4 regions of the Vibrio sabulosilitoris genome follow, and region 4 is predicted to be linked to each of the others. Evidence: predicted binding sites of a transcription regulator. Region 4 holds the regulator's gene; each other region holds the start of a gene.
The links. The regulator PurR, encoded in region 4, represses purine synthesis genes. The targets are predictions, from matches to a motif close to TNANGNAAACGTTTNCNTNA.

Region 1 (8,015 bases), on a different replicon from region 4:
ACTCGCTTACATCAGCTTGAACAAACCCTGAGCCGCAATGAACGCTCAATGAATGAACTCGACTCCAAGGTAGGGCAGATCAGCGAGATGGTGGATATGATCAGTGGTATTGCTGATAATACCAACTTGCTGGCACTGAATGCCGCTATTGAAGCTGCCCGCGCTGGTGAGATGGGGCGGGGCTTTGCAGTAGTCGCAGACGAGGTGCGTAAGCTCGCGAGTGACACTACGGCGCAAACGGGCAATATCCGTCTGATGATGTCAGAGCTTATGGAAGCTGCGCACAGCTCTCGCGCCTCTGTGGCTGAGTCTCGCGAGGAGATGAACTTTGCTCTTGAGTCGAGTCAGCGAGTGAAGAGCTCCTTTGAGGACATTGAAGCCTCGATTAATCAAATTCGCCTGCGAGTTGAGCATGTATCAGCAGCCACGGAAGAGCAGCAGCGCGCGACGGCTGATGTTAGTCGCTCAATCGTTCATGTCAATGACCAAAGCGACAACTCTACGCTTCAACTGGCGTCGCTGGTGGAGAGCGCCGAGCAAGTCGCAGAGATTGCTGGCCATCAACAGGCCATGCTGCACAAATATGAGTTGTAATCAGCGCATCATTGGGATAGAAAAAAGCGAGCAGTCACTGCTCGTTTTTTCATTACCCGTCAGTAGCGGCCTGCTCACAGTCTTGCCCATCAACACAGCACTCATCGCGCAAAAAACCGATCACCGCATCAAGGCGTTGATACTCCGCTAAGCAATAGAGGGTCCTGCCCTCGCGTCGCTGGGTTAGAAGACCGGCAGAGCTAAGAGTAGAAATGTGGTGTGACAGAGTGGAGCCAGGGATAGCAAGTTTTTGCTGCAGCCCACCAACTGAAATGCCCTGATGACCGGCGCGCACAACCAGCTTGTAGATGCTCAAGCGTGTTGGATGACCGAGCTCTTTAAGCGCCTTTGCTACGGTTTCTAACTCCATTGTCTTGCCTAACTATTAAAATTCGATACTTGTCGAATTATAACCAATATTTCACCAACACGTCGCCGATAATTGTCACTAGATATGATGCTGTCACGTGGAGATTGCCTATCTCTTCATCACTCAAGCCTTTAGTAGACAGGCTTGAGCGAGCATATAGCGGGTTTATGAGTAGCTTACCGTATAGCGAGTTGGCTTGTGATTCATCGCTAAAACCACGTTAAGCATCACCGCACCAAGCACGGAAAGCAGGATAACAGAAGGCGCGACAAACCAACTTGAGGCAATCAAAATCGTGGCGTCAATCGCCATTTGAGTTTTACCGACTGAGATACCGAAACGGTCTTGAACATAGAGACAGAAGACATTGAATCCACCCAGGCTTGAACGGTGACGAAACAGAATAAGCATGCCCAGCCCCATCAGTAGGCCACCTGCGATGGCACAGTAGACTGGATTAATTTGGTCAATGGCAATCACAAGGTGCAAATGGTCAGCGAGAATCGAGACGAGGCCACCAGAGAGCGCGCTATTGATTGCAAAGCGACGCCCAAAACGCTGCCAGGCCATCAGGTAAAAAGGTATGTTACAACTAAAGTACAGCACACCAAAAGACAGCGGCATCAATTGGGAAAGCAACAGCGCCAATCCGGTTGTGCCTCCGGTGAGTAACTGAGCATTTTGTAGGAAGAAGACTCCTTGGGCGACCAAAAACGTCCCAGTAACCATTGCAATCCAGTCTTCTTTGTTTGTGTGCTTTTCCATTGTTGACTCAGCAAACCTGTGTTTTATGAATATTTTGAGCGCGAATGGTAGTGAAATACGCTAGAGAAACCCAGCAAACAGAACAAATTATTGAACCGAGATGTATGGCTGGCTGTACAAAGTGTAAACCTGTATTGTTGACGGCAATCTAATGCGGCCTGTAACCTGCCAACCGGTGAGAAAGTTACAAATCATCGTCGATTTTATAGGTGCAAATCCGTACTATAGAGCCAGAGCCTAACAGCAGTAACAAGTGACCAAGTTTTGGTCTGAGATTGGACCAGATAAACCGAGCCATATTTGGTGCAGTTTACCCTTTATGATCCAGATCAAGTTATGTAATATGGGCGCCAACTTGATGACGAAAACGTTTGCGTAAGGTCGTTAAGCAGTTTTTTTGCAACTTTCAGTTTAAATCTGAGTCAGGAGATACAGATGTTAAAGCGTGATATGAATATCGCAGATTACGATGCGGAGCTATTCGCAGCTATCCAGGAAGAAACTCTTCGTCAAGAAGAGCACATCGAGCTAATCGCTTCTGAGAACTACACCAGCCCACGTGTAATGGAAGCACAAGGTTCTCAGCTAACTAACAAATACGCTGAAGGTTACCCAGGCAAGCGCTACTATGGCGGTTGTGAGTACGTTGATAAAGCCGAAGCGCTAGCGATTGAGCGTGCCTGTCAGCTATTTGGTTGTGAATACGCTAACGTTCAGCCACACTCTGGCTCTCAAGCCAACAGCGCAGTGTACATGGCGCTACTAAACCCAGGTGATACTGTACTGGGTATGAGCCTAGCACACGGTGGTCACCTAACTCACGGCTCACCAGTTAACTTCTCGGGCAAACACTACAACGTTATCCCTTACGGTATCGATGAAGCAGGTCAAATCAATTACGATGAGATGGAGCAATTGGCGCTAGAGCACAAGCCAAAAATGATCATCGGTGGCTTCTCTGCTTACTCACAGATCGTTGACTGGGCGCGCATGCGTGAGATTGCCGATAAAGTTGATGCTTACCTGTTCGTCGATATGGCGCACGTTGCGGGTCTGATTGCGGCAGGTGAGTACCCAACGCCAGTGCCACACGCCCACGTTGTTACCACGACTACGCACAAAACGCTAGCCGGTCCTCGTGGTGGCCTGATCCTGTCAAATGCAGGCGAAGACATGTACAAAAAACTGAACTCGGCAGTATTCCCTGGCGGCCAGGGTGGTCCATTGATGCACGTTATCGCGGGTAAAGCGGTCGCATTTAAAGAAGCGATGGAGCCAGAGTTCAAAGCTTACCAAGCTCGCGTGGTGAAAAATGCCAAGGCAATGGTGGCGCAGTTCCAAGAGCGTGGCTACAAGATTGTGTCTAACGGCACTGAAAACCACCTATTCTTGGTTGACCTGATTGACAAAGACATCACGGGTAAAGAAGCCGATGCCGCTCTTGGCGCTGCTAACATCACAGTGAACAAGAACTCTGTTCCAAACGATCCTCGCAGCCCGTTTGTGACTTCTGGTATCCGTATCGGCTCACCAGCGATTACCCGTCGTGGTTTTACTCAAGCTGATGCGACAGAGCTTGCGAACTGGATGTGTGACGTGCTTGATGACGTTAACAATCAAGACGTGATTGAAACCACCAAAGCAAAAGTGCTTGAGATCTGTAAGCGTCTTCCTGTTTACGCTTAATTCTTCACTTGCTAAACAAGACGAAAAGGAGCTCATTGAGCTCCTTTTTTCTATTTGGGAATGCTCAAAAGCGTGCCAGATTTACAGCGAAAAGAGTAATAGATCCGGCTCTCACTAAACTGACCCAATCCCTCACCATCGCAATAATCGATATTAATATCACGCATTGTCTCTAAGGTGTCTTGATTGTTGAGGGCAAACTTGGAGCTATCAGAGCAGATGATACGTACGCGGCCGTCATCGCTAACCGAGTAGAGGTCAACCTCAGTATTGCAGAGCTCAAAGGAGGCTTCTCGATAGTTGTCTTGTTTGGTGTTGGTCGTGCACCCTTGACTCAAAAGTGCAAAGGCAAAGGCGGCAACACAGAGCTTATATCCTGTCATCTCAGTCCCTTAGATGTGATTTCCCTATCATCAGCGTAGATAGTGCTGACCTATGACACAAGGTGAATCGAGTGCTAATGGCTGAGTGTATTGCTTATGAGTGGGTTTGCTGTTTAACAAACTCGACAAAGGTGCGGTGAGCAATCGACAGGTAGCCCTGCTCACGCCAGGCGAGGGCAAGATTGAGTTCAACTTTTTCTTCAAACGGGATCGCGACGATGTCCTTTTCGCAATCGGTGACCATTTCTAGCAGCGCAGTGATGGCGAACTCATTTTTGACGATGCTTAAAATCATAGTGAGCAGATTGGTTTCAAAAGAGAACTGCATGGGCATCTGATACTGGCGCGCTTTCGCCTCGATAAAGTCGCGGTGAAAATAACCAGACTCAAACAAGACCAACTCGTGCTCAAAGAACTCAGCAAAGGAAATTGAGCTGCGTGTCGCTAGAGGGTGGTTCTTACCCACCGCAGCCACCATATTTGAGGTCAAGAGGTGGTCAGTTTGCAGGTTTTTGGCCTGAGTCGAGTGATTGATCACACCAATATCCAGTGCGCCATCGTGCAGCATTTGAGCAATCGAGCGGGTTCCGGCATTGACGACAGTGAGTTTGAGCTTAGGGTAGCGTGTTTTAAATGCCATCAGTATCTCAGGAAAGTAATAAGACCCTAGCATGCTGGGTACCCCAATCCTCACTTCGCCTTTTTCGAGCCCTTTGAGCTCATCCATCGCCAAGTTGGCATCTTGCAGTTTTTGCTCAACTTGTTTGGCATGTTGATAAAGGACCTCACCCTCTAGGGTCAAACTGACCCGCTTGCCCTGGCGAAGAAATAGGCTCAAGCCCAGTTGGTGCTCTAGTTTTTTGATCGACATGCTCAGTGGCGGCTGGGCAATATTGAGTGCCTGCGCGGCATGAGTAAAGTTGCCGTGCTCGGCAACCGCAATAAACTGACTCAGTTGTTTGGAGTGCATGTCGATACTAAAAATATATAGTTGGAATAGATTTAATATATTTAATTTCTGATGCAACGATTGCTATCTTGATCACAAATCAAGCAGTAACGGCAGCCATAGGAGTAGCCATGATTGAGTTCCAATCGCGTCGGTATTACCAGGTGACACTCAGTGTTGCGTTGGGGGCGTTTCTCATTTTTTGTAATTTGTATCTATTTCAACCTATGCTGCCCAAATTGGCGATGCAGTTTTCTGCGACGGCATTTGAGATCAACTGGGTTTTCGCCATTACCTCATTAGTCTTGTCGCTGAGCTTGATCCCTTGGGCGGTCTATTCCGAGCGCAAAGGGCGCCGCCGAGTGCTGTTGGTTGGGCTGTTTTCCTTGCCGCTAATTGGTGTAGGAATGTGGCTATCCCATTCACTGTGGCAACTGATCATGATGCGTGGGGCATTAGGGGTGTTTCTTGCGGCTTACTTGGCTGTCGGGGTTGCTTATCTGGTCGAAGAGCTGTCCGAGCAGGCATTTTTGCACGCGATCGGCATCTATGTCGCGGCGAACTCTATCGGTGGTATTGCCGGTCGATTGTTAGGCGGTGCCTTGCTTGAGTGGGGTGGCTGGGAGAGAGCGGTATTGGTGATGGCGCTTATCAGCCTGATTGGCGCTTTTGTCGTCTGGCAAGGCTTGCCAAAGCAGCGCCATTTTATCGCCCAAACTGGGCTGTTGCGGCATCATAACCGGGCGGTGCTCAATCACTTTAAAAACCCAAGCTTATGGACCGCAATGCTGATTGGTGGGGTGAACTTTGCCTTGTTTGTTAATCTGTATACCGTTATGGGCTTCCGCTTGGTCGCCGAGCCCCACAGCTTGCCCGTGGGCATTGCCAGTATGATCTTCCTTTGCTATCTGGCCGGTACATTAAGCTCGAGTCTATCAGCAAAGTGGCGCAAGGTGGGCAGCACCACAACAGGGATTGCAATGGGCTCTGCCATCATGCTTGCCGGCGTACTGATCGCCTATGTTGAGCAGTTAAGCCTGATGGTGGTGGGGCTATTGCTGATAAGCTTTGGCGCGTTTTTCACTCACACACTGGCGTACGCTTGGGTGAGCCAACAGGCCCAGACAGGCAAAGCCACAGCGGTTGCGCTGTATCTGGTTCACTATTACGTAGGGGGCAGTCTGGGTGGTTTTTGGCTGCTGTATTGCTGGCAGCATGGCGCCTGGTTTGGCGTGATCCTCGGTAGTCTGCCTCTACTGATCAGCCTGTTTGTATTGAGCTATTCACTTGAGCGTAGCCATTCGCGCTTGGTTACCTCGAATTAGAGTTGTGCATAAAACGAAAAAAGGTTGACAAGAGTCAACCTTTTTTCGTTACGGTGGTTTTAGAGACGGCGGTCGTTACTTAACCTCAATACCTTGCGCTTGCATATCGGCATGGTACGACGAGCGAACAAACGGACCACACGCGGCATGAGTAAAGCCGAGATCCAGCGCGATCTGTTTGAGTTCATCAAACTCCTCAGGTGGCACATAGCGCTCAACGGGTAAGTGGTGGCGACTTGGGGCAAGATATTGGCCGAGCGTCAGCATAGTGACGCCATGAGCGCGCAAGTCTTTGAGCACTTCGATGATCTCTTCCTTGGTTTCACCGAGGCCCATCATCAACCCTGACTTGGTCGGTACCGTAGGGTGTTGTTGCTTGAACTTCTCGAGCAGCTGCAGCGACCATTTATAGTTCGCCCCAGGGCGAGCTTTACGATACAGCCTTGGCGCTGTTTCCAGGTTATGGTTGAACACATCTGGTGGATTGTCCTTGAGTAAATCAAGCGCTACGTCCATTCGGCCGCGGAAGTCGGGCACTAAGGTTTCAATCTTAATCGTTGGGTTGAGTGCGCGGATCTCTCGGTTACAGTCAGCGAAGTGCTGAGCGCCACCATCGCGCAGGTCATCACGGTCTACCGAAGTAATGACCACATACTTGAGCTTCATATCGGCGATAGTTTTTGCCAGTTGTTGTGGCTCATCAGCTTCAGGTGCTAAAGGACGACCATGGGCCACATCACAAAATGGACAGCGTCGGGTACAGATTGCACCGAGGATCATAAAGGTCGCCGTACCGTGATTAAAGCATTCCGCGAGGTTAGGGCAGGAAGCTTCTTCACAGACAGAGTGGAGGTTGTTCTTGCGCATCGCTGCCTTGATGTCTTGGATGCGCTGGCTGTCCGATGGCAGCTTGATCTTCATCCAGTCAGGCTTGCGCAGAACCTCTTTCTGCTCTGTTGGCATGTTTTTTACTGGAATGAGAGCCATTTTATCAGCATCACGATACTTGACGCCTTTTTCCATTTGTATAGGTTTACTCATTTTCTACCGCTTCCGTTGCAAACTCGACCTGCTGATATCCTAGCAGAGACACGAGTTCTTCGATTAAAGGTGACTGGGCTTGGTGTAATTGTGTAATTGGGGTTAGATCGCTGAGTTGAACCATCTCCATTCCTGCGTAGCCACAAGGGTTAATGCGTAGAAAGGGGCTCAGGTCCATATTGATGTTAAGGGCGAGTCCATGGAAAGAACACCCTCGGCGAATTCGTAGACCAAGGGAGCATATCTTGCGTTGCTCAACATAGACGCCAGGCGCATCTGGACGAGCATTGGACTCGACACCAAAGCGTTTAAGGGTGTTGATAACGGTATTTTCGATATGGGTGACCAAGTCGCGCACACCGATTTTTTTGCGCCGTAGATTGATCAGTACATACGCAACCAACTGGCCCGGTCCATGGTAGGTCACTTGACCACCGCGGTCACTTTGCACCACAGGGATATCGCCTGTGTCCAGCAGGTGCTCTTGTTTTCCAGCTTGACCTTGGGTGAAGACAGGGTTGTGCTCAACCAACCAGACCTCGTCCACGGTGTTATCATCGCGTGTGTCAGTAAAGTCGTGCATTGCTTGCCATACCGGTTGGTAGTCTTGGCGGCCTAAGTATCTGACTATCAGACGGTTTTCCATTTATATTCCATGATCCCTAGCGAACTTCGCTTTCGATTATAAACAGGAAAGTGCGACTAAACTACATTTTGATGACAGGTTTTTAACCTTACAGTTGGCGGGTGATTTTTATATTATTGATAAATAATAAAAAAGCAGCCTATGGCTGCTTTCAAAAAAAATTTAAGAATTCAAATTTTTACAGAACCATGCGGACGATGTCGATCTCGCCAAGTTCTTTGTACAGTGTCTCAACCTGCTCGATTGAGGTTGCCGT
Region 2 (8,015 bases), on a different replicon from region 4:
TGACGATGTCGGTTTCAACGCGGCCAAGCTCTTGTGATAGCAGCGCGGTGTAAGCGTCAAAGCGCTCAGCCAATAGCGCTTGGTTTTCAGCAGGTAGCGCGACAGTGATGAAGGCTTCGCGTGGAATCGCGTTGCGCAGGCTGCCGCCACGGAATTCAATTAGGCGCAGGTCTAGCTCGCCAGCGTGCGCAGCAAGAAAGCGTGCGACAAGCTTGTTGGCATTGCCGCGACCGGTGTGGATATCACAGCCAGAGTGGCCACCTTTCAGGCCTTTTAGTGTTAGCTGACGAGTTACAAAACCCGCAGGAAGCGCTTCACGCTGGACATCAAAGGTCATCGCACCATCAATACCACCAGCGCAGCCCATGTACACCTCACCCTCTTGCTCTGAGTCAGTGTTGAGCAGGATATCGCCCTCAAGCCAACCTGACTCAAGACCGAAAGCACCGGTCATGCCTGCTTCTTCATCGATAGTCAGTAGTACTTCAATCGGACCGTGTGCGATATCATCCGCGTCTAGCACCGCCAAGCATGATGCCATACCGATACCATTATCAGCACCCAGTGTGGTGCCATCAGCGGTTAGCCACTCACCATCAATGTAAGGGCGGATTGGGTCGGTCTCGAAGTTGTGCTGGGTGTCTTCATTTTTCTGCGGCACCATATCGATGTGTGCTTGCAGAACCACGCCTTTACGATCTTCCATGCCCGGTGTTGCTGGCTTTTTAATGAATACGTTGCCTGTCTGGTCGCGTTTGACCTCAAGGCCTTTACCCGTTGCCCACTCAACAATATGTTGGGCTAGCGCCTCTTCGTGCTTAGACGGGTGGGGGATCGAGCAGATGGTCGCGAAGAAAGGCCAAATTGGGTTATTGGTCTGGGTTTGAATCTGAGTGAGGAAGTCTGTCACGGTGTGCTCCTTAAAAGACTGGATAAGGGGAAGTGCTAGCAACCTTGGTTTTTTATTGGCAGCGACGCGCTGCATTAACAGCCACGAGCTGATTTAATGGTTGAATACACTGAGCTTTACTTGAGGGCTAGCATATCACTCCAGCAGGCGCTGTCCAACTTTGGCATGCACTGTCAGGGCGTCGGGCAAGTTAAAAGGCGTGATTTTGTGTAATTTACTTACATAAATTAATGATATGGCGACATATTAGTCAAATTTACACTTTATTGATGAGTTTTGATTGTAATAAATTTTCAAAATGATATATTTGATCACGTTGCTTAGGCAGCGAAAAATGCTCACAGGACGAGCCCGATTTATCGCCTCCAAGGAACCGAGAAATCACTTAATTTAAACGATTGATTTATAGGTGATAGCGATGAAAGGTTTATCTTTTGCAATGTTTTGGAACAACATGGGCGTTTATTCCGCTAACTTTGCATACCCAACAAGCTTTGGATTCTAAGCTTGTTACTCGAACATCTTGTTCACCCCCGATTTTTTTAGAAATTTTATTGCAACCTACGTTTAGGTTGATTGATTCTACCGCCACTCGTTTTTTACGAGTGGCGTTTTTTTTATCCCCTATGGGGAGAGTCGAGAGGCGAGATCGCGTTGCTGCGAGAGGCGAGGGGGGCCTGTGCGCACCTTCTGCTAATTGTGCCTACCCAATCAGTTTTGAATTTCTACCGGTGAATTCAAATATCTTGCTCCTTCCCTTTAGGGCAGACGAGAAGCGAGATCACGGTGCTGCGAGAGTCGAGACTGTCACAGCGCGCTGGTAACAACCTCGCATCTCGCCTCTCGTCTCTCGCTTCTGCTCTTAAGTTGGTGTTTTTATCAATGTAATCCTTTGCATTAACGTGCTAAAGGTTTGGATATTTTTCAATGGTACGTTTTTTGCGCATTACGTCTTTATTGAATTACTAATTTAAATAAATGAATTCATTGGTGAATATTTGCCTGCATGACTTTTGTGAGTAACTGTTTTATTGATAAATATTAAGTTTTCTTTACTTTAAATTGTTTTGGCAGTGGAATTTGCAATTTGATGACTTTATAATTCGCACAATCGTTTACGCAATCGTTTACTTTTCCGATAAAGGATAAATAAAATGTTCGAAAAGCTGTTTAAACTCAGTGAAAATGGCACTAACGTTCGCACCGAGGTTATTGCAGGTATCACTACCTTCCTGACCATGGCGTACATCATTTTTGTTAACCCAGCAATCCTAGCTGACGCGGGCATGGACCGTGGGGCAGTCTTCGTGGCGACTTGTTTGGCCGCGGCAATTGGCTGTTTCATCATGGGCTTTATTGCTAACTACCCAATTGCACAGGCGCCGGGTATGGGGCTGAATGCCTTCTTTACCTATGCGGTTGTTCTGGGTATGGGTTATACCTGGCAGGTCGCACTGGCAGCGGTGTTTGTTTCGGGTATCTTATTTATCCTGCTAAGTGTGTTTAAGATTCGTGAGTGGATCATTAATTCGATTCCACTGTCGCTGCGCACGGGCATCTCTGCCGGTATTGGCTTGTTTTTGGCGTTTATTGCGCTAAAAAATGCCGGTATTGTAGTTGATAACCCAGCGACTCTGGTTCAATTGGGTGACATCACGTCAGTTCAATCGGCGCTGGCTGCATTTGGCTTCTTTTTGACGATTGCGCTGGTACATCGCGGCTTTAAAGGTGCGGTAATGATCGCCATCCTAGCGGTGACCCTACTCGGCATTATCGTGGGTGACGTTCAATGGGGCGGCGTTATGTCAACGCCACCAAGCATTGCACCAACCTTTATGCAGCTTGATTTCTCTGCCGTGTTTGAAGTGGGCATGATCTCGGTTGTGTTTGCGTTCTTGTTCGTTGACCTGTTCGATACGGCGGGCACCTTGGTTGGCGTAACGCAAAAAGCCAACCTAATGGACAAAGATGGCAAGATCCCACGCCTAAACCGCGCGCTATTGGCTGACTCAACCGCGACGTCTATCGGTGCGGTACTGGGTACCTCAAGCACCACCTCTTACATTGAGAGTGCGTCTGGTGTCGCTGCGGGTGGTCGTACTGGTCTAACTGCCGTGGTTGTTGGTGTGTTGTTCTTACTGGCACTGTTCTTCTCGCCTTTGGCGGGTATGATTCCAGCATACGCAACCGCAGGGGCATTGTTCTACGTTGCGATTCTAATGATGTCAGGTCTTGTGAGCGTTGATTGGCGTGACCTGACTGAAGCAGCACCCGTTGTGGTGACTTGCTTGCTAATGCCACTCACTTTTTCCATTGCGGAAGGTATTACGCTAGGCTTTATTTCGTACGCTGTGATCAAGACCATGAGTGGCAAAGGTCGTGATGTATCAATCAGTGTATGGGTTATGTCGGCAATCTTCGTTGTGAAATACATCGTTGGTTAACACCACAGTAAATATTAGGTTTGAATAATGAGTAATAAATTCATCATCACTTGGGACAACATGCAGAACTACTGTCGTCAACTGGCTGAGAAGCAGATGCCAGCTGAGCAGTGGAAAGGCATTATCGGCGTAAGCCGCGGTGGTCTGGTTCCGGCTGCGATCCTAGCGCGTGAGCTAGGCATTCGTTACGTAGATACCGTGTGTATCTCAAGCTACGATCACGACCATCAGCGTGACATGAGCGTACTAAAAGCGCCTGAGCACGACGGTGAAGGTTTCCTAATCGTTGATGATTTGGTCGACAGTGGCGACACCGCACGCAAGATCCGCGAGATGTACCCGAAAGCGAAACTCATTACGGTATGTGCTAAGCCTGCTGGTGCTGAGCTGGTTGATGAGTACATTGTTGACATTCCACAAGACACGTGGATTGAGCAACCTTGGGATATGACTATCCAGTACATCGAGCCAATCAACCGTAAGCACAAGTAATCTTACATTGATAGTTTGAAACAAAAAGCTCCGCGTCCAGCGGAGCTTTTTTTTTGAGGAGAATGTACTATGGTTGCTAGTATTTAGATGAGTATTCCCTCCATTATGTCCAAAGATCCTCAGCAACCTGCGAGCGCAGGTGAAGAACAAAAATCATCAACCAACAACCTATCTGAGAAGCTGTTTACCCAGCATAAGCAAGCCAAAGAGACATCAGGGCTGACCAACTACCTGCCTAACGACCAGCAGTGGCTCGATGAACGCCACGAGTCTGAGCAGGCCAGTTGGTATCGCAGCTTGCGCCGTATGCAGTGGATCTGGCAGGGGGTTGACCCGGTTGATTTAGAGGAAGTGTTGGCAAGGATCGCCAGTTCAACCCACTCACGCACCAACGATGATTGGTTGGATACCGTGATGGGGTATCGCTCGGGTAACTGGGCCTATGAGTGGACCAAGCTTGGTGCTCGTTATCAAAAGCAAGCCGCTGAATTAGAGGGAGAGCAGAGTGCCGACCGCTCCTTTGCCGCTTCCCTATGTTATTCGATTGCTGGTTACCCACACCTGAAAAACGACAATCTATCGCTGCAAGCCCAAGTCCTGGCAAATACGGCGTATGATGAGGGCGCGAAGGCGACCAGCAATTATATCCGCACAATTAAGATCCCGTTTAAAAAGCGTGAGATTGAGGCGCGTCTGCACGTGCCGCATACCCAAGAGCCGTTTCCTGTCGTGGTGGTCAGTGCAGGGCTAGACTCGCTGCAGACTGACCTGTGGCGCCTCTACCGTGATTATTTGCGCCCGCGTGGAATTGGTATGGTCACCGTGGATATGCCGTCAGTCGGTAGCTCAAGCCACTGGACCCTGAGTGAAGATAGTTCAGAGATCCATAAGGCGGTGGTCGAGCACCTACCCAATCTTCCTTGGGTCGCGCACAACCGGGTTGGTCTGCTTGGCTTTCGTTTTGGTGGTAATGCGATGGTGCGTTTGTCGTTCCTTGAGCAAGAGAAAGTACGCGCCTGTGTGTCTTTAGGGGCACCAATCCACAAGGTATTGTCCTCGCCAGAGAGCATCAAGGCGATGCCGAAGGTTTATCTGGATATGCTGGCGTCACGCTTGGGTAAGACCATGGTGGATATCTCTTCGCTGAGCTTCTTTATGATGAAATGGTCGCTCAAAGTTCAAGGTATTATCAATACCCGCCGTACCAAGGTACCGATTTTGGCCATTAGCATGGAAAACGATCCTATCTGCCCGGCTTCTGATAATCAGTTGGTGGCGATGTACAGCCTTGGTGGTAAGGCAAAGACAGTGAAATCCGCTAATATTTCTCAGGGTTATGAACAATCACTCGAAATGGCGATAAAATGGTTGGAAAATGAACTTTTGAAGTGACTTTGTTGTGAAATTGTTGAATGATAGTTAAGTAACAAGATGTTACAGACTGGCATAGACAACAATAAAAGGCAGAGGAGTTCTCAATGTCTGAAGTGACAAAAGGCCCAACTCATTACCGTTTGCTTTCTGCGTTTAAGGCCATCGGACCTTACCTCAGAGAGCAAGAGTGTACCAAGCAACAGTTTCTATTCGATTGTCTCGCTGCGTGTGTTGATGACGCTAAATCGCCTGAAGAGCGCGAGTTCTGGGGTTGGTGGCTGACACTCAGTGTCGAGGAAGGTAGTTTCGTCGCCAAATATCACAAAGGTCGTTACACCCTCGCAGGTGAATGGAAGGAAGAGGCTGTGCCGACTAAGGCCGAATCAGAGGTTAGTCGTACTCAGGCAAGCTTTCACACTAAGCTGATTGAGGCGCTAGACAAATTCTCACTTGAAGTGACGCTCGATGAAGAATCCCACGTATTTGTTTAATTAATTGTGTTGATTTAACTGAAAAAGGTGCCAATGGCACCTTTTTCTTGTTTATTGGTGGATTGATTGTTAAAACAATGAGTCCACCAATAAACAGTGATTGATGTGAATTAAACATTATGAAAGCGACGCAGCAGCAACAGATTGCTGAAAACAAACAGACGATTGTCGTCAAACTGGGTACCAGTGTCCTCACCGGGGGCACACAAGCGCTGGATCGCGCTCATATGGTAGAGTTGGTTCGCCAATGCGCACAGCTAAAGCAGCAAGGCCACCAAGTGGTTTTGGTCTCTTCTGGCGCGATTGCCGCAGGTCGAGAGCACCTGAACTACCCCAAACTCCCCAATGCGATGGCAACCAAACAACTGTTGGCTGCAGTCGGTCAGAGTCAATTGATCCAAACCTGGGAGGCCTTGTTTGGTATCTATGGCATCAAGATAGGTCAGATGTTGCTGACACGCGCCGATTTAGAGGATCGCGAGCGCTTTCTCAATGCGCGTGACACCATCCAGGCACTAGTCGAAAACGATATTGTGCCGGTAGTAAACGAAAATGATGCGGTAGCGACAACCGAGATCAAGGTTGGGGACAACGATAACCTCTCCGCTTTAGTCGGCATTTTATGCAGTGCAGACAAGCTGCTGCTTCTCACAGACCAAACCGGGCTATTTACCGCCGATCCGCGCAAAGACCCGAACGCCGAACTGATTAAAGAAGTAAAGACCATTGATGCCACGCTGCGCAAGATTGCCGGCGGCAGTGGCACCAACCTAGGCACGGGCGGTATGGCCACCAAGTTGCAGGCGGCTGATGTTGCGCGCCGTGCGGGCATCGAGGTGATCATCGCTGCGGGCAGTGCGCCGAATGTGGTATTTGATGCGCTGAGTGACGAACCGCATGGCACCCGTTTCTTGCCTTGTACCGAGGCATTGGAAAATCGCAAGCGCTGGATCTTAGCCGGTCCCTCGGCCACTGGCGATATCGTCATCGACCAGGGGGCAGTTAAGGCACTTAGTGATACTGGCAGTAGCCTTTTGGCGAAGGGCGTCACCCACATCAGCGGCACCTTCTCTCGTGGTGATGTGGCGCAGGTGGTGAGTGCGCAGGGTGAGCTGGTTGCGAAGGGGATTGTCAGCTACTCAAGCCAAGACCTTGGTAAATTGATTGGCAAACACAGTAAAGATTTTATCTCGATTCTCGGCTATGACTACGGTGCAGAAGTGATCCACCGTGATGATCTGGTCTTGATTCAGGAACAGTAAATTTAAGGATTACCAGTATGGATTTAACCCTCATGGGCCAGGCGGCCAAACAAGCAGCCTTCGAACTGGCGACAGCATCAACCCAGCAGAAAAACCGCGCATTGGCGCTGATCGCCGATGAGCTTGAAGCCAATGAAGCGACCATCTTGGCAGCCAATGGTAAGGATATCGCACTTGGACGCGAGGCAGGCCTTAGTGAGGCCTTGCTTGACCGCTTGCTGCTTAACTCAGACCGCCTTCAAGCCATCGCCAATGATGTGCGCAATGTGATCAGCTTAAATGACCCGGTTGGCAGCGAAATTGACAGTAAAGTGCTTGAGAACGGCATGTCACTTGCCCGCCGCCGCGTGCCACTGGGCGTGGTTGGTGTGATTTACGAAGCTAGACCCAATGTAACGATTGATATCGCGGCATTGTGCCTGAAAACCGGCAACGCAAGCATTCTGCGTGGCGGTAAAGAGACTTTCTTCTCTAATATGGAACTGGTGAAGATCATTCAATCAGCCCTGGCTAAAGCAGAGCTACCTGGGGCATCAGTGCAGTACATTGAAAAGCCAGATCGTGAGCTGGTTTCTCAGCTGCTCAAACTGGACGAGTATGTGGATATGATTATCCCGCGTGGTGGGGCTGGTCTACACAAGATGTGCAAGGAGAACAGTACTATTCCCGTGATCATTGGTGGTTTTGGTATCAGCCACATCTTTGTTGATGACAGTGCCGATGTTGATAAGTCGCTGCTGGTGATTGAGAACTCGAAGGTGCAGCGTCCATCGGCGTGTAACTCGCTAGATACGCTACTAGTGCATCAGAGTGTGGCAGCCGAGCTGCTACCAAAGCTGGCGAATAAGCTCTCTGGGCGCGTGGCGTTTGTGGCCGATGGCTCGGTTGGGGATTTATTGGCTGCGGCAAAAGACGTACGCGAGGCGCAAGCCGGGGATTTTGATACCGAGTGGTTAAGCTATACCCTGGGTGTTAAGGTGGTGACGGATGTTCATGCGGCGATCGATCATATGCGTGAGCATAATGCCAGCCATTCGGATGC
Region 3 (8,015 bases), on a different replicon from region 4:
CGTTGATATGGTGGAGTTTGGTAGCCCAGCAGAAGCAGCAGGCATTGATTTTGATTGGGAGATCAAATCGATTGTGCAAAAAGCTCAGCGTCCTATGAAGGAGTGGGCATTTGTACCGACCCTCTTGCTCGTCATGCTGCTTGGCTGGAATCAATTGCGCCGGGCGCGACGTCAACAGACCCTCGCCTGATAATACGGGCTCAGCAAAACCGGTGAGCCCTCAGTGAAAAAGAGAGATATCATGTTCAAGCAAATTCTTGTACCTGTAGACCTCAATGATCAGGGCTTTAGTGACAAAGCCCTTCACTTGGCAATTTGGCACGCCAAGCAGTCTGGCGCGCAAATTCATCTACTGAATGTTTTACCTGGCATCCACACCTCGATGGTCGCGAGCTACTTCCCTAAAGATGCCGCGGCGAAGATGAAGGCCGATGTACGCAAGCAACTGAAGCAGTTTGCTGACCAGCATGTGCCTGACGAGTTGGTGTACAAGACCCATGTTGCCGAGGGAAAAACCTACCGGACCATTTTGGACTATGCCGAGCGATTGGGAGCCGATTTAATCGTCCTGCCGAGTCACAAGCGCTCAAAGCTCGACAATACCGTTCTTGGCTCTGTGGCAAGTAAGGTGGTCCAGAACTCAAACATTAACGTTCTAGTGGTCAAACCGTTCGGCTAATCAGCGCCTCGGTGTCTTCATGACGATGAAAAAAACCTATCAAAACGATAGGTTTTTTTTACTTTACCCAATGAGAATGATTATCAATAATCATTACAAGTCAGGAAGAAAAGTAAAGGTATCACCATGAAAAAGACCATCAGCTTTGCCGCAATCCATTTCTTTATCGCCTTCAGCGTTGGCTACATTCTTACTGGTGACATCATCTTAGGCAGCTTGATCGCCATGATTGAGCCCATGGTCAACACGGTAGCATTCTACTTTCACGAACGAGTATGGAGCACGCTGCACGCGTTACGCCGCCTAGCTCAATCTGCCAAAATCAAAACCATCAGCTTCGCCGTGGTTCATTTCAGCGTCGCCTTTAGTGTCGCTTACCTATTAACCGGCGATATATTGATAGGCAGCATTATCGCCACAATTGAACCGGCCTGTAACACAGTCGCCTACTACTTCCACGAACGCATCTGGTTGCGCCACCAGACGGCTTAAAAAACAGGTGCGAGGTTCGGGGACGGGCTTCGCCCTACGAGGAGCGAGGAGTCTAGTGCACGCGGCTTATTCCTCGCTACTCGGAACGAAGTGTAACCCGCACCTCACCCCCCCCCCTTTTTTCAGGTAGATAAGGTGAAGCGTTTAGGAGCTTGGTCTGGGGCTAGTGCTACTGAAAACGTGTAACAATGTTCCTCAATAAACACGCACAAAGGATGCTTTTGGGGCTCTTTGGGACAAGTGACCCTAGGGGCTTCGACTTGAAATAGTGCCGTTAATCGGGAGGTGCGCATATCAACCGGGAGTTGCAGCGTGACACCGTTAAATTGTACCCCGACAGAAACTAAGCCAAATTGTAGGGCTTGGTAATCTAGATGAACCAGCACCTCACACCCGCCGCCGTGATGCCAAACCTGCTCAACCTCAACCTGATTAAGGCGCACATTGGTCATGCAGTGCAGATAAGGCTCGCTATGAATACCTATCGGCTGTATTGACCCGCCGACGTGGTGGCTATTTTGCTGCTCTTCTTCGAGTAGCCAGTCCTCGTCGTGAGCCAGAAATAGGATCTCAAAACGATTTCGCCCCGGTTGCAGATAGCTGCGAATATCCTTGCGATACTCTTGCTCATCGCCATGGCAGTCATAGACCGCGACCCCATTCACTCGCACCTCGGCGTAGTGTGAGACTTTATCCAGTACTAAGTCGATAGCTGGAGAAGACAGTTCACTATCGAGTTCAATGTCATGCATCAGGTGCCACTCTTGCTGGCTTATCACCTCTTCAGTGAGGGTGCTGGGCAACACCTGACTTAGCTTGGCAGGAAAACAGATGTCGTCCTGAGGTATGGTTAGATCGGTCAGTGGCGAGACCTGCCACAAACCCGCTATTGATAGCTTCATCCTTGTATTTACTCTCTTGGCTTTATTTACTTTCTTATTTAACTGCTTGGCTCTTTTTTTATGGCCGATGTTTTGCAGCGTATACCCAATATGCCTCAAGGTGCATTTTCAGCAAGATTTGCTTAGGTTGCAGCCAAGGCGCTGAGTTGGGTATATAAAAAAAGCCAGAGTCACGATTGCGACTCTGGCCTTTTCAATATTATAGGCTGTATTAGCGCGGGAGCGAGATTAAGCTAATCCGCGGCTTATGCCAATAGTTCCTTTGCAGTTGCAACCACATTCTCAGTGGTGAAACCAAACATCTTAAATAGCTCACCGGCTGGTGCAGACTCACCGAAGGTCGTCATACCGATGATACGGCCGTCAAAGCCAACGTACTTGTACCAGAAGTCCGCAATACCCGCTTCTACTGCGACGCGAGCAGTCACATCTGATGGCAGTACTTCTTCACGGTATGCCGCACCTTGCTTGTCGAATGCATCCGTAGATGGCATTGATACTACGCGAACTTGCTTACCTTCCGCAGTAAGTTGCGCTGCCGCTTCAACCGCTAGCTCAACCTCAGAGCCTGTTGCGATTAGGATAAGCTCAGGCTTATCAGCGCAGTCTTTCAGGATGTAAGCACCCTTAGCAATGTTAGCGACTTGCTCAGCGCTGCGCTCTTGCTGCGCTAGGTTTTGACGCGAGAAGATTAGCGATGTTGGGCCATCTTTGCGCTCAATTGCCAGTTTCCAAGCAACCGCTGACTCAACCTGGTCACATGGGCGCCATGTGCTCATGTTTGGCGTCATGCGTAGTGAAGCCATCTGCTCAACCGGTTGGTGAGTTGGACCATCTTCGCCTAGACCGATAGAGTCGTGCGTGTACACCTGGATGTTTTGCACTTTCATCAGCGCCGCCATACGCATCGCGTTACGTGCGTATTCCATAAACATCAGGAAGGTTGCACCGTAAGGGACAAAACCACCGTGCAGCGCGATACCGTTCATGATCGCTGTCATGCCGAACTCACGCACACCGTAGTGGATGTAGTTACCCGCAAAGTCGTCCGCTTCTAGAGACGTAGAGCCAGACCACATGGTCAGGTTTGAAGGCGCTAGGTCAGCTGAGCCGCCCATAAACTCTGGTAGCATTTGACCAAAGGCTTCAAGCGCGTTCTGTGAAGCTTTGCGCGAAGCGATGTTCGCTGGGTTTGCTTGTAGGTCAGCGATGATTTGGTTCGCTTTCTCTTCCCACTCAGCTGGTAGCTCACCATTGACACGACGCTTGAACTCCGCCGCTAGCTCTGGGTAAGCCGCTTCATACGCTGCTAGCTTCTCTTCCCAAGCAGTTTGCTTAGCAAGACCCGCTTCTTTTGCATCCCACTGCGCGTAAACATCTGATGGGATCTCAAACGGACCGTGTTCCCAACCTAGGAATTCACGTGCCGCGGCAATTTCTTCGTGGCCTAGTGGTGCACCGTGACAGTCATGTGAGCCAGACTTGTTAGGCGAACCGAAACCAATGATGGTCTTAGTACAGATAATAGTTGGACGTGGGTCAGCCTTCGCCGCTTCGATAGCCGCGTTGATCGCTTCAGGATCGTGGCCATCAACCGCTGGGATTACGTGCCAGCCGTAAGACTCAAAACGCTTAGGTGTGTCGTCAGAGAACCAGCCTTCAACTTCGCCATCGATAGAGATACCGTTGTCATCCCAGAATGCAATCAGCTTACCAAGACCCAGCGTACCCGCCAGTGAGCAGGCTTCGTGCGAGATGCCTTCCATCAGACAGCCATCACCCATGAAGACATAAGTGAAGTGGTCAACGATATCGTGGCCTTCTTTGTTGAACTGAGCCGCCAGCGCTTTTTCAGCGATCGCCATGCCCACACCATTGGTGATGCCTTGACCTAGAGGACCGGTTGTCGTTTCAACGCCTGGTGCATAGCCATACTCTGGGTGACCCGGAGTTTTTGAGTGCAGTTGACGGAAGTTTTTCAGATCGTCAATCGATAGCTCGTAGCCGCTTAGGTGCAGTAGAGAGTAGATCAGCATTGAGCCGTGACCATTTGAAAGAATAAAGCGGTCGCGGTTTGCCCACTCTGGGTTCGCTGGGTTGTGGTTTAGGTGAGAACGCCAAAGAACTTCAGCGATATCAGCCATACCCATAGGCGCGCCTGGGTGGCCAGAGTTTGCTTGTTGAACACCATCCATGCTTAGGGCACGGATTGCATTGGCTAGATGTTTACGAGACGACATTACTGCTCCTGAGTGCATGTGCAAAAGAGAAAGAGTTTACCAAGCTGCATTGCAGCGCGGGGTATTGTCGCAGAGGGCACCTGACTCTGCAAACGTTTACTTACCTAATTTGAGTCCAGCCCCAGTTAATACCCCTACTTTTTGTGGCAATTTACGCAAACGATTAACTGGAATTAATGTCAAAAATCACTTGTAATTCAGATGTTGAAAACTAGAATAGACGTCTAGATGTAGAAACACCTACAAAATGAATTTCCTTGATAGCCGCGATGCCAAATTGGGCAGTGAGGTACGGCTATAATCGATCGCTAAAAGTGGAGCTCTCATGGCTAAGCACCTATTCACTTCTGAGTCAGTTTCAGAAGGTCACCCAGATAAAATTGCAGACCAAATTTCAGATGCCGTTCTAGACGCAATTCTTGAACAAGATCCGAAAGCACGTGTTGCTTGTGAAACTTACGTAAAAACCGGCATGGTTATGGTTGGTGGTGAGATCACGACATCTGCATGGGTTGATATCGAAGAACTGACGCGTGAAACCGTGCGTGAGATTGGCTATGTTCACTCTGATATGGGCTTTGACGCAGACTCGTGTGCGGTTCTAAACACCATCGGTAAGCAGTCGCCAGATATCAACCAAGGTGTTGATAAGTCAGACCCTAAAGAGCAAGGCGCGGGCGACCAGGGCATCATGTTTGGTTACGCGACCAACGAAACTGACATCCTAATGCCAGCACCAATCACTTACTCACACCGCCTAGTGCAAAAGCAAGCGGAAGTACGTAAGAACGGCACCCTACCTTGGCTACGTCCAGACGCGAAGTCTCAGGTAACCTTCCAGTACGACCAAGGCAAAATCGTCGGTATCGATGCAGTCGTTCTATCGACTCAACACTGTGATTCAATCTCAACGCCGGATCTGCGTGAAGCAGTAATGGAAGAGATCATCAAGCCAGTACTACCTTCTGAGTGGATCAACAAAGAGACCAACTTCTTTATTAACCCAACCGGTCGTTTTGTAATCGGCGGTCCTATGGGTGACTGTGGTCTAACTGGTCGTAAGATCATTGTTGATACTTACGGTGGTGCAGCGCGTCACGGTGGTGGTGCTTTCTCTGGTAAAGATCCATCAAAAGTTGACCGCTCTGCAGCATACGCAGCACGCTACGTAGCGAAAAACATTGTTGCAGCAGGCATGGCTGACCGCTGTGAGATCCAGCTGTCTTACGCTATCGGTGTTGCAGATCCTACTTCAATCATGGTTGAGACGTTCGGCACTGAAAAAGTACCACACGAGATCATCATCGAAGCAGTACGCCAAAACTTCGACCTACGCCCATACGGCCTACAAGAGATGCTGAACCTTCTTCAGCCAATCTACAAGAAGACCGCAGCATACGGTCACTTCGGCCGCGAAGAGTTCCCATGGGAAGCAACTGACAAGGCAGCAATGCTACGCGAGTTTGCTGGCATTAAATAAAAAAGCCCAAGCAACTATAAAAAAGCCTCAGCCTATGCTGGGGCTTTTTTTCCTGGCGGAAGAGGCGAGAGGCGGGATCGCGTTGCTGCGAGAGGCGAGATGTGATCGTGGACGCACCGCGCTTCATTCAACTCTCTCGCAATTCTTATGAATGCACTATTGCTCACCATTAATTTGCCTTTCACTCTGCGGTAAACTTCTAATCAAAAACGAGCGACTAGCTCGTCGTCTTTTCCTCGCTTCTCGCCTCTCGATTCTCGCCTCTGAAACTTCACCCATGAAGTTTTTGTGAGTTAGATTTGAATTTTTCCTAATCCACATCAATAGTTATATCACTGCGTACGTAAACACCTACCACCACTAATGGTATAGCGTGTGGCGCGGTCTCTGCATCGACATGATGGTTTGTTGTCCTTTGTGCCGCTATGCACCGTATACAGGATATCGGTTGCATTGGGTGCCATGTTTGGCCCCAGCACCTAGTTAGATAACTATATCGTTAGGGTAAACGCATCAAGGAGGAAGCATGCCTCGTACATATCAATCGTCAGACTTTGACAGTAAGAACAAGCCGTCTGACCAAGAGTACGCGCGCACCATACCGTGTAATCAACTATCAACCTCTGCGCCATTTCACTGGTTGGCGCTAGGCCTTAATGACTTTATTCGCATGCCGATCATCAGCGTCTTTTACGGCCTGTGCTTTATGGCGGCGGCTATCGGCATCGTTATGCTAGTTCAAGCTCAGGGAACCCATTTGGTTATCCTACCTAGTCTTATCGTCTATATGTTGATAGGGCCTTTCTTAGCACTGGGTCTATACGACGCCAGTTGGCAGCGTGAAAAAGGCCGCCGTGCTAGCCTGATGCACTCAATGAAAGCGATTGGACGCAACTCATCATCGCAGTGGGCATTCGCGGTCCTTTTGGCTGTGGCGATGATCTTTTGGATGCGTATCGCCGCACTACTGCATGCCCTCTATCCATCAGTTCAGGGAGCGCCATTGAGTGATTTCTTGCCGTTTCTAATTATCGGCTCGGTAGTTGGCGCGATATTGGCAGCGGTGGTGTTTAGCATCTCAGCCTTCTCTATCCCGCTGATGATGGAGCGCCGCGTGGATATGATGACGGCGGTGTTTACTAGCGTAAACGCGGTACGCAACAATATTGGCGCGATGGTGGTTTGGGCAGGGATCATCGGTGGTGGGATACTACTCGGCTTTGCGACCTACGGCATCGGTATGTTATTTACCATGCCTATCCTCGGCTACAGCACCTGGCACGGCTACCACGCTACAATTAAAAAGAAACACCATGACTAGCCAGAGCTTGGCTCTTGGTCAAATATGTGTATCCTAGCCTCGAGTTCACTCGAGGCTTTTATTTTGTTAGACCAACACCTACTCCAGCAAGCCAGCACCCAACTGGCGCATTGTCTAGAACAAGCGCAGCGCTATTTTAAACGCACCTTTCCAGCGCCAAAACTCAGCTACCAACTGCGCGGTAAGGCAGCGGGCAAAGCCTACTTGCAGCTGTGGGAGATCCGTCTTAATCCGATTTTGTTTGCTGAAAACCCGCAAGCCTACATCGATGAGGTAATCCCACATGAGCTGGCGCACCTGCTCTGCTACCGCTTATTTGGTCGCATCAGACCGCACGGTAAACAGTGGCAAATGGTCATGTCACAGGTGTTTGGGCTTGTGCCTAAAACCACTCACTCGTTTGATGTTGCCTCAGTTCAAGGCAAAACCTTTGAGTATCAGTGCTGCTGCAGCCAGCATGCTCTTAGCATCCGTCGACATAATAAAGTTCAGCGTAATCAAGCACTCTACCGCTGTGGGCGCTGCCAAGAGACCCTACAGCATACTGGCAAGCAGCTTTCTTAAATCGAAAGCGCCACAAGCCCTTGTTTTTCAGGCGATGAGCAACCATGTTAGAATGATTAGAATTCGATAAGCTTTTAATTTGGACTCTGCTTTATGCGCGTACCTCGACTATTCCACCCACAGACCATTCATGCCCTTGGTGAGCTTAACCTCAGTGAAGACGCCAGTGGACACATCGGCCGCGTACTGCGCATGAAAGAGGGTCAAGAAGTGCTGCTGTTTGACAACAGTGGTGCCGAGTTCCCAGCGACCATCTCTGCGATCAGCAAGAAACTGGTTAGCGTCAACGTAACCGCGCGCAATGAGGTGGATATTGAGTCGCCACTGGATCTGCACC
Region 4 (8,015 bases):
CCGACACCGTACACCAGTGACACGGCCTCTCTACAAAAGGGTAAAGCGGATGCGAAGCACACGCTTCAACAAGAGGTGGGACTGCCGGTTGGCGATAAACCCATGTTTGGTATGGTGTGTCGTCTAAGCCACCAAAAGGGTTTCTCTTACTTGCTGCCAATTATCGAGAAGTTCCTGAACAACGATGTTCAGGTGGTGATCATCGGTACCGGTGAGGCGGAGATTGCCTCTTGGCTGCGCAGCATTGCTCAGAATTATCCAAACAAGTTTGCATTTCTTGAGGCGTACAGTAATCGATTTGCACACCTGATTGAAGCTGGCTCTGATTTCTTCTTGATGCCATCTGAGTTTGAGGCGTGTGGTCTGAATCAGATTTATAGTATGGCCTATGGTACGCTGCCGATTGTGCGTGAAGTGGGCGGTCTGAAAGATACCGTTGTCGATTATGATCTGCATCCAGAGCAGGCGACAGGCTTTAGCTTTAATCAGCCAACGCCTGAAGCACTGTTAGTTACGATGCAGCGTGCGTTGTTGTTTATGCTGCAAGACTCAGAGGGCTTTGTAAAGGTTCAACAAAGAGCCATGTCTCAAGACTTTAGTTGGCAAGAGTCTGCCCATCAGTACATCAAGATGTACCAGTTGGCACTCAAGCACTAAGCTGAAAATTGGCGTTAATATAAAGGGCTGAATCTTGATTCAGCCCTTGCTGTATCTACGGTTGAGCAATTCCCAGTTACAAATATTGATAGAGCGTTTGTTAGGGTTTTATGCTAGGATTTTGTGTGAGTTCGTTATTGGTAATACAGAAACATGTCAAACAGTTTGCTTTTTCACAAGACATTCAAGCACCCAACTAGCAAGGAGTGGGTGGTTTTTGTCCATGGAGCTGGCGGCAGCTCGTCAATTTGGTTTAAGCAGATAAAATCATATCGCGAGCATTTCAACTTGCTTTTGGTCGACTTGCGCGGTCATGGTAAGTCCAATCAGTTCATTAAAGATATCATCACCAACCACTACACCTTTAAAGACGTTACCAAGGATGTTCTGAAAGTGCTCGATCACCTGAGTATTTCATCGGCGCACTTTGTCGGTATGTCACTAGGGACGATTATTGTCCGTAATGTGGCTGAACTAGAGGCACCACGTGTGCGCAGCATGGTGCTAGGAGGCGCTGTAACCCGCCTAAACGCCCGTTCACAGGTGTTGGTTAAGCTGGGTGACATGAGCAAGAACTTCCTGCCTTACATGTGGTTATACGGCTTATTTGCCTATATCGTCATGCCGCAGCGCAGTCAGCGTGAGTCACGACATATGTTTGTGCGTGAAGCCAAGAAGCTGTGCCAAAAAGAGTTCAAGCGTTGGTTTAAACTTGCCACGGACGTTAATCCACTGATGCGTTATTTTCGTGATAGAGAATTACCGATCCCGACCCTGTACTTAATGGGCGAGCGTGACTACATGTTCATCAAGCCTGTGCGAGAGATGGTGTCGCTCCATGCCCAGAGTGAGCTGCTTGAAATCGAGAATTGTGGTCATGTGTGTAACGTTGAGCGTCCGGAAGAGTTTAACGCGCACTCAATCTCATTTATTAAGCGTCACTCACCGGCGTAATCCAGCACCTCTCTCTCGACTAATGTGGTGCCGGTGCTCCGCATTGCCAACAAGCACCAAACTGTCCCTCATTGTGTTCCTGACACTCACTGCATTGCCATCCAGAGAGACTGGCTTGCTGTTGAAATAGATAGCGCTCAATCAAGCGCTCGGCGGCGATTCTATCGTCGGCATTATACAGCCAAACATGAGGAAAGGTCTCTTCGTTAAACGGTAGTTCCCCTTGCAAGCCAAACAAACCATCGCCGCGCACCTCACAGCGGATCTGGTGTTGCTGGAGCATCTGCGCGACGATATGAGCTTCGGGTGGGTGTTTAGCAAAATAAATCTTCATTGCTGTCCTTATTTTGTTGCAGCGACATTACGTCTACGCTCGACAAAGTTCATTACCCACTTCATCAGCACCGGGAACAATCCGAGTAGCGCAAATGAGATCAGCACTGAAGGTGACACAATACCACCTAACGAGTCTATTTGTGCCAGTTGAGTACCGGCGTTTAGATAGACCGCTGTGCCGGGCAGCATACCAATTTGGCTAAAGAGGTAGAAACGACCGATAGACAAAGGTGTCAGACCCATCAGCAAGTTGATTAAGAAGAAGGGAAATACTGGGATTAAGCGTAACGATAGCAAGTACAGCGCACCGTCTTTCTCGATACCTTTGTTGATGGTACCTAGTTTGTCACCAAACTTACCCTGTACCCAGTCACGCAGCAAAAAGCGGCTGCTAAGAAACGCAAGCGTTGCACCGATACTGCTAGCAAAAGACACTAAGACTAAACTGGTCCAAAAACCAAACAGTGCTGCACCGAGTAGGGTAACCACTGCAGCGCCAGGTACCGAAAAGGCAGTAATACCGACATAAGCGAAAAAGTAAATTGCCGCTGCAGTGACAAAGTTAGCGTCGATAATGCTGCGCAGTGCCGCTTGTTGCTCTTTGGCGTTCTCGAGCGTCAGATACTGACCAAATTGTGTCGCTAGTGTTACAATGATAGCCACCAAAACCACACCCAAAATCACTTTTGTATTAAAAAACTTTTTCATCACTCTAATCCCTGTTTTAGCTGCAGTATACCGTAATTGGACTGACTATACAGACAGGATAGGAGAGAAATTTCTTTCACCAAAAAAAAAGGCAACAGGCTGTCGTTCTACGAGGTTCGAGTACGGGCTAGCGAGGGCTCTAGAGCACGTAGGAACACCTCAATTGGCCCCCAAAGCTAATGAAGTCTATTCACAGTTAGAGTTTAGAGATACGCGAAAATCAAAAAAGCCAGCTGATCGCTGGCTAAAATTTAGGTAAAGAATAGCAGGTTATATCAACGATTAGCAAAGCTGGTTAGCTAAATCATCACGTTGCTGCTGAGGGATCACCGACCAGTGGGTGCCTCTGAGTGCTCCTTCTAGAGAGTAGAGCAGCTCAAGGTTAACCGGTACAGTGTGGGTTTCCTGAATCGCGCGATAAGCGTTAACAGAGCCCGCTTCCTCGAGCTCAGAAACACTACCTATCCCTGCTTTTTTGAGCATTCTTTCCGTCGCAAGGCGCAGATTAGGTAAATCTTTAAGGCGCTGCGGCTTGGCGGTTTCTTGCTTAATTTTATCTTTTTTTGCGGCATCGAGAGCCACTGTTGCCATCTCAAGCAGACGCTGGGGATTCTCTAGGCAATCCTCAGCAAGTTGAAAATACTTAGTAACAACAGGAAAGCCCTTCTTCTCATAAACATAAGGTTCGAGGCCTTTGGCGGTAATTTCGGCATCTAATTCACTGCATTTGCGAATGTGCAAACGATTGCTAACGATGAGTGCAAACATTGCATCATCGACAAAAACGCCGAATCCGCCGAACATTGATCGCGATTTTACGCTCCCTAGTTGCTCAAATAAACGCATTGAGTCTTTTAAAATTGGTCTATCCATGGTTTTGTAAATCTCGGTAGTGAAACAACAGCCACCTAAATTCAGGCCCGAGAATTTAGCAAAAACGACGCGACACTTACATGAAGCAGGTAAATGAAGGGTCTTTTCACCGTCGGCAACCCCGCTACCTTTCTTCAAAAACGAGAGTTTTCACCCAAGTAATTGAAGGGTAAGGCCGGAGGCTTTGCGTCCCACCCTTTCAGATGGTTTGCCCTGTGCGTGGCATACGCCAAAATCATAATAAAAAGCTGGGCTGATATCACACATTTACTAACCGTAACGTGATATTAGTCCCAAAAAAGACTGGTCAATTCTTTTCAATTACACACTAACCGTGTAGGCATTTGATTTTGCTTCAAAAATTAATCTAAATTATTGATATCTTTGACGGTTAGTCGCTCTACGACCTCTGGGTGCATCTCAAAAACTCGCTTTTCATGCTCCTTGTTTTTGATTCTTTCTAACAGGATCTCAAAGGCATTTTTACCCACACGTCGTTTCGGTTGGTGTACGGTGGTCAGTGGTGGAGAGAAGTACTCGGCCAGCTCGATATTGTCATAACCGATCACAGACATATCTTCAGGGATACGAATACCGTTTTCCTGCAAGCGACTCATAAGACCAAGTGCCATGGTGTCATTAAAACAGAATACCGCGGTCGGCTTTTCATCCATTGCAGCGATCTTGTCCGCGGCAAGGACGGCAGTGTCACACTCAAAGTTGCCCTCAAGGATCCAATCCTCAACCACATTGAGGTTCGCCTCATCCATCGCGCGGCGAAAGCCGCTAATACGCTCCATACACGCAGCCTTTTCAAAGTGGCCGCTAAGGCAAGCAATCTTTTGGTGGCCCTTATCAATTAGAAACTTGGTCGCAAGGTAACCGCCCTCTTCAGAGTTATCAATGATTTTGTCAGCTTGAGAGGTTTCAGGGCCCCAGTCCATGATTACTTTTGGAATGTTAGGGTGGCTATCGAGCATCTCGTTGAGCTCTTCAGTCAAGTCTGAACACATGACCAGAATGCCATCGACACGTTTTTCGGCCAGCATACGAATATAATCGCGCTGTTTCTCGTAAATACCACCGGTGTTACACAAAATTAGGGTGTAGCCCTGACGGTAACAGTAACTCTCGACACCATCAATGACCTCAGAGAAAAACAGGTTAGTGGACTGAGTGACGAGCATGCCGATGGTACGGGTTGAATTACACTTCAAACTACGCGCCACCGCACTAGGAGCGTAATTAAGCTCCTTCACCGCTTGGTTTACTTTTTCTTGGGTAGCCTCAGCAACGAATCGGGTCTTATTGATAACGTGCGATACCGTTGTGGTAGAGACACCAGCAAGACGTGCGACATCTTTAATAGTGGCCATTGGTGTGTTCCTTAATAGTACTTATGGTTACCGCACAGATCTCAAGCGTTCGAACGTATCATGGTGAGGGAAATGCGGTATTCGCTAAGGGGTAAACAAAAAAACCGCTTTTACGAAAGCGGCTAAAAATATCCGAACATTTTAGACTGCTATCGTTTGCGGTGCAAACTTAATCGCCAATTGGGCTAACTTTCCTCGCCCAATAAGTAAAGACAGTCCAGCTTGAGAAAGGCGAGCAGTAACTCACTTACTGCAGCATAGAACCCAAACTGGTCGCGTTTTTTACATAAGGCGCAAAATTGAGGTACCCAAGTGAGCAGGTATTGGCGGATAAATTGTTCTTGCTCAGCAAAAGCCTGTTCAAGGTGGCGCTCCTGCTCGAGTTCATTCGAGCGAATGATGAGGTTGCCAAGAAAATCGAGCTCGACACCGAGGTGATCTGGGGGCTCATTCAAACCTTGGGAGACTTGAATATTATGCTCAGCGAGAAGTTGCTTCATTTTCAGGGCTGGTTGGCCATTGAGCATATGTTCAGGATCCAGATATACCGAGGCATAAGGTAAGGCCCCTTCTTTATCAGACTTAAGGAACAAGTCGCAAAAATCAGCGGCGAGTTCCAATTGAGCGTCTTCCCTGTCTTGCAGGCGATTGAGCGTATCAATAAAGTTTGCCACGGGTTGCTTTAACTGTGGGTTCTCCTCCAAGCCACTCAGAAATGCGCGAATTTCTGGACTTTGGTACTGGGCAAGATCTTTGTCGTCCAGCTCTCGACTGAACAGGCTTGAGAGCCACCAGTAGATCTCTGCTCGCTTATCATTAAACGCTTTCACTTCTTCAATCACGACCAACCCCACATCTCGTTCACTATGTTGATAAGTATAACTAATTTCTAAATAGTGGCATGGAGCAATAATGAGAGTAATAGACAAGCATTTCTAGGAGACCTGACGTAATCGATTGTTAGTATGAATAAAAATGCCGCCCGATGAGAGGGCGGCATTTTTGCTGTTTACTGACTTACTTGTTGAAGACACCAAACTGCTTAGCAGCGTAGGCGACCCGCTCTTTGGGTTTAGGGTATTCCGCTGGGAGCTCAAGGTTTTCAATATGCTTCAGTCGCGGAAGCAAGCCACTGCCGTTGGCAATTTGGATCGCTAATCCTGGACGAGCATTCAACTCCAGCACCATTGGCCCTTCTTCTTTATCCAGAACCATATCAGTACCCATATAACCAAGCCCAGTCATCTCCCAGGCACTCGCGGCAAGTTCAAGCAGACGCTCCCAGTGTGGGACTTGCAGTTGACTGAGCTCTTGGCCAGTGTCTGGGTGGTGCTCAACCGGTTGGTCAAACTGTACTGCGCGGACGGCGCGCCCTGTGGCGATATCAATACCAATCCCGACGGCGCCTTGGTGCAAGTTTGCTTTGCCATCTGAAGCAGTGGTTGAGCAGCGCATCATGGCCATGACAGGGTAGCCTTTGAACACGATGATCCGAACATCAGGCACTCCCTCTACGCTGTAGCCTTCAAAGCAGTCATCAAACTTAATCAAGTTTTCGACCACGGCCACGTCGTTTTTACCACCGAGCGAGAACAGGCCAGCAAGTGTGTTGCTGATATGACGTTCAACGTCCTCTTCGTTGATGGTTGAGCCAGAGGGCTTGGTGTAGACGCCATCTTGGTGGGAAATCACCACCAAGATACCCTTACCACCACTACCTTGAGCCGGTTTGATCACAAAGCCCGGCCAATCTTTGACCATCTTGTGAATTCGTTTCACATCCGCCTGGGTAGAGATGGTGCCAATCAGTTTTGGCACAGTACATCCCGCTGCCTCAGCAATGATCTTGGTTTTGAGTTTATCATCCACCAAAGGGTATTTAGAGCGATCGTTGTAGCGGCCAATGTAACTGTGGTTACGTTGGTTCATGCCCATGATCCCTTTGGCGCGCAGTTTACCGGGTGAGGTTAAACGTGAAAACATCGTTTAGTCCTCCGTTAGCGGTTTGAAGCGACGCAGCTCAGTTAGACGATAGCCAGTGTAGGTACCAAGGAGCAAGATACCGCCAAGTACGACAAACTGTAGACCGATAAAGTTAAATGTTAGGTGCTGGACATAGCTGTTGGTCATCGCCAAGTACACAAGCACAGCAGTGAGCAGTGAGCCACCACCTTGGAGCATAACCTCTTTAGCGCCTTCCTCCTCCCACAAGATTGACATACGTTCAATGGTCCATGACAAGATAATCATCGGGAAGAAGGTGATCGATAAGCCCTCAGTCAGGCCAATACGGAAGGCGACAACGGTAAATACTGAGATGATCATGATTACCGTGATGATCACCGCCGAGATCCGTGCGACCAACAGTAAGTTAAGTCGTGAAAGGTAACTACGGATCACAAGACCAGTGCCGACGATAAGTAGGAAGCCAACAATACCCGTCACAAGCTGAGTTTGGACAAACGCTACCGCAATCAATACGGGCATAAAGGTACCCGAGGTCTTAAGACCGATGATCACACGCAAGAACACGACGATAAGGGCGCCGATAGGGATCAGCATGATGGTCTTGAACATTGCCTGCTCTTCCAGCGGAAGGCTGTGAATCGAGAGGTTTAGCAGGCCGTCGGCGTCGACTTTATTATTGGTCGCCGTCTGGGCAGAAACTTCTTGGGCAATCATAGAGAATAGGACTTGGCTGTTACTGCCACCAATCAGATCCAGAAGCGAGACATTCGACTCGTCCCAAATCAGAATATTTGGCGCCATTCCCTGAACACCCGATTGCGGGTTAAACAGCTGCCACTGCTTGCCATCCCAAACCTGGTTCATTGGCTGAATGCTTTGACGGCGGCGGCCGTCTTCTAGCTCAATCACACCGGCGACTTTGCTCGGAACACCCGCATAGGCGAGGATCTTATCGACCGCTTCAACTTTAGGCATGTCGTTGAGGATCAGCGCGGCGTTTTGACTGTCACTGTCGTTAAGCGACTTAATCAACTCGCGGGTAAAGGTAATATCGTCAGCAGAGCGTTGTTTGGAACGGTCAATCAAAGCCAGTGCCGCAGCTTCAACGGGGCCGCTGAAGGTAGGCTTACCACGCTCACCTTG

Region 1: the regulator PurR is predicted to act here: its motif matches at 2,089-2,108, upstream of glyA (serine hydroxymethyltransferase).
Region 2: the regulator PurR is predicted to act here: its motif matches at 2,026-2,045, upstream of ACZ5R2_RS06050 (NCS2 family permease).
Region 3: the regulator PurR is predicted to act here: its motif matches at 4,465-4,484, upstream of metK (methionine adenosyltransferase).

Annotation. Positions count from the first base shown of each region.
Region 1 is NZ_AP029599.1:3,064,779-3,072,793, reverse strand. It holds gene ACZ5R2_RS14430 (methyl-accepting chemotaxis protein) at 1-594, shown strand, start outside; gene ACZ5R2_RS14425 (ArsR/SmtB family transcription factor) at 647-964, opposite strand; gene ACZ5R2_RS14420 (YitT family protein) at 1,130-1,729, opposite strand; gene glyA (serine hydroxymethyltransferase) at 2,165-3,415, shown strand; gene ACZ5R2_RS14410 (hypothetical protein) at 3,466-3,798, opposite strand; gene ACZ5R2_RS14405 (LysR family transcriptional regulator) at 3,893-4,768, opposite strand; gene ACZ5R2_RS14400 (MFS transporter) at 4,879-6,072, shown strand; gene lipA (lipoyl synthase) at 6,148-7,113, opposite strand; gene lipB (lipoyl(octanoyl) transferase LipB) at 7,106-7,759, opposite strand; gene ybeD (DUF493 family protein YbeD) at 7,938-8,015, opposite strand, start outside.
Region 2 is NZ_AP029599.1:1,283,434-1,291,448, forward strand. It holds gene ACZ5R2_RS06045 (aminoacyl-histidine dipeptidase) at 1-910, opposite strand, end outside; gene ACZ5R2_RS06050 (NCS2 family permease) at 2,065-3,354, shown strand; gene gpt (xanthine phosphoribosyltransferase) at 3,382-3,846, shown strand; gene frsA (esterase FrsA) at 3,952-5,238, shown strand; gene crl (sigma factor-binding protein Crl) at 5,325-5,711, shown strand; gene proB (glutamate 5-kinase) at 5,831-6,973, shown strand; gene ACZ5R2_RS06075 (glutamate-5-semialdehyde dehydrogenase) at 6,991-8,015, shown strand, end outside.
Region 3 is NZ_AP029599.1:37,486-45,500, forward strand. It holds gene ACZ5R2_RS00175 (TRAP transporter permease) at 1-190, shown strand, start outside; gene ACZ5R2_RS00180 (universal stress protein) at 242-679, shown strand; gene ACZ5R2_RS00185 (DUF2061 domain-containing protein) at 806-1,171, shown strand; gene ACZ5R2_RS00190 (glycosyl hydrolase 2 galactose-binding domain-containing protein) at 1,294-2,073, opposite strand; gene tkt (transketolase) at 2,319-4,313, opposite strand; gene metK (methionine adenosyltransferase) at 4,639-5,793, shown strand; gene ACZ5R2_RS00205 (DUF2189 domain-containing protein) at 6,320-7,114, shown strand; gene ACZ5R2_RS00210 (SprT family zinc-dependent metalloprotease) at 7,178-7,678, shown strand; gene rsmE (16S rRNA (uracil(1498)-N(3))-methyltransferase) at 7,772-8,015, shown strand, end outside.
Region 4 is NZ_AP029600.1:1,468,569-1,476,583, reverse strand. It holds gene glgA (glycogen synthase GlgA) at 1-657, shown strand, start outside; gene ACZ5R2_RS22075 (alpha/beta fold hydrolase) at 811-1,611, shown strand; gene ACZ5R2_RS22070 (putative signal transducing protein) at 1,631-1,945, opposite strand; gene ACZ5R2_RS22065 (TVP38/TMEM64 family protein) at 1,954-2,655, opposite strand; gene ACZ5R2_RS22060 (TfoX/Sxy family DNA transformation protein) at 2,938-3,528, opposite strand; cyclic di-GMP riboswitch class I at 3,640-3,751, opposite strand; gene purR (HTH-type transcriptional repressor PurR) at 3,891-4,904, opposite strand; gene torD (molecular chaperone TorD) at 5,090-5,743, opposite strand; gene ACZ5R2_RS22045 (alpha-L-glutamate ligase-like protein) at 5,922-6,887, opposite strand; gene ACZ5R2_RS22040 (inactive transglutaminase family protein) at 6,891-8,015, opposite strand, start outside.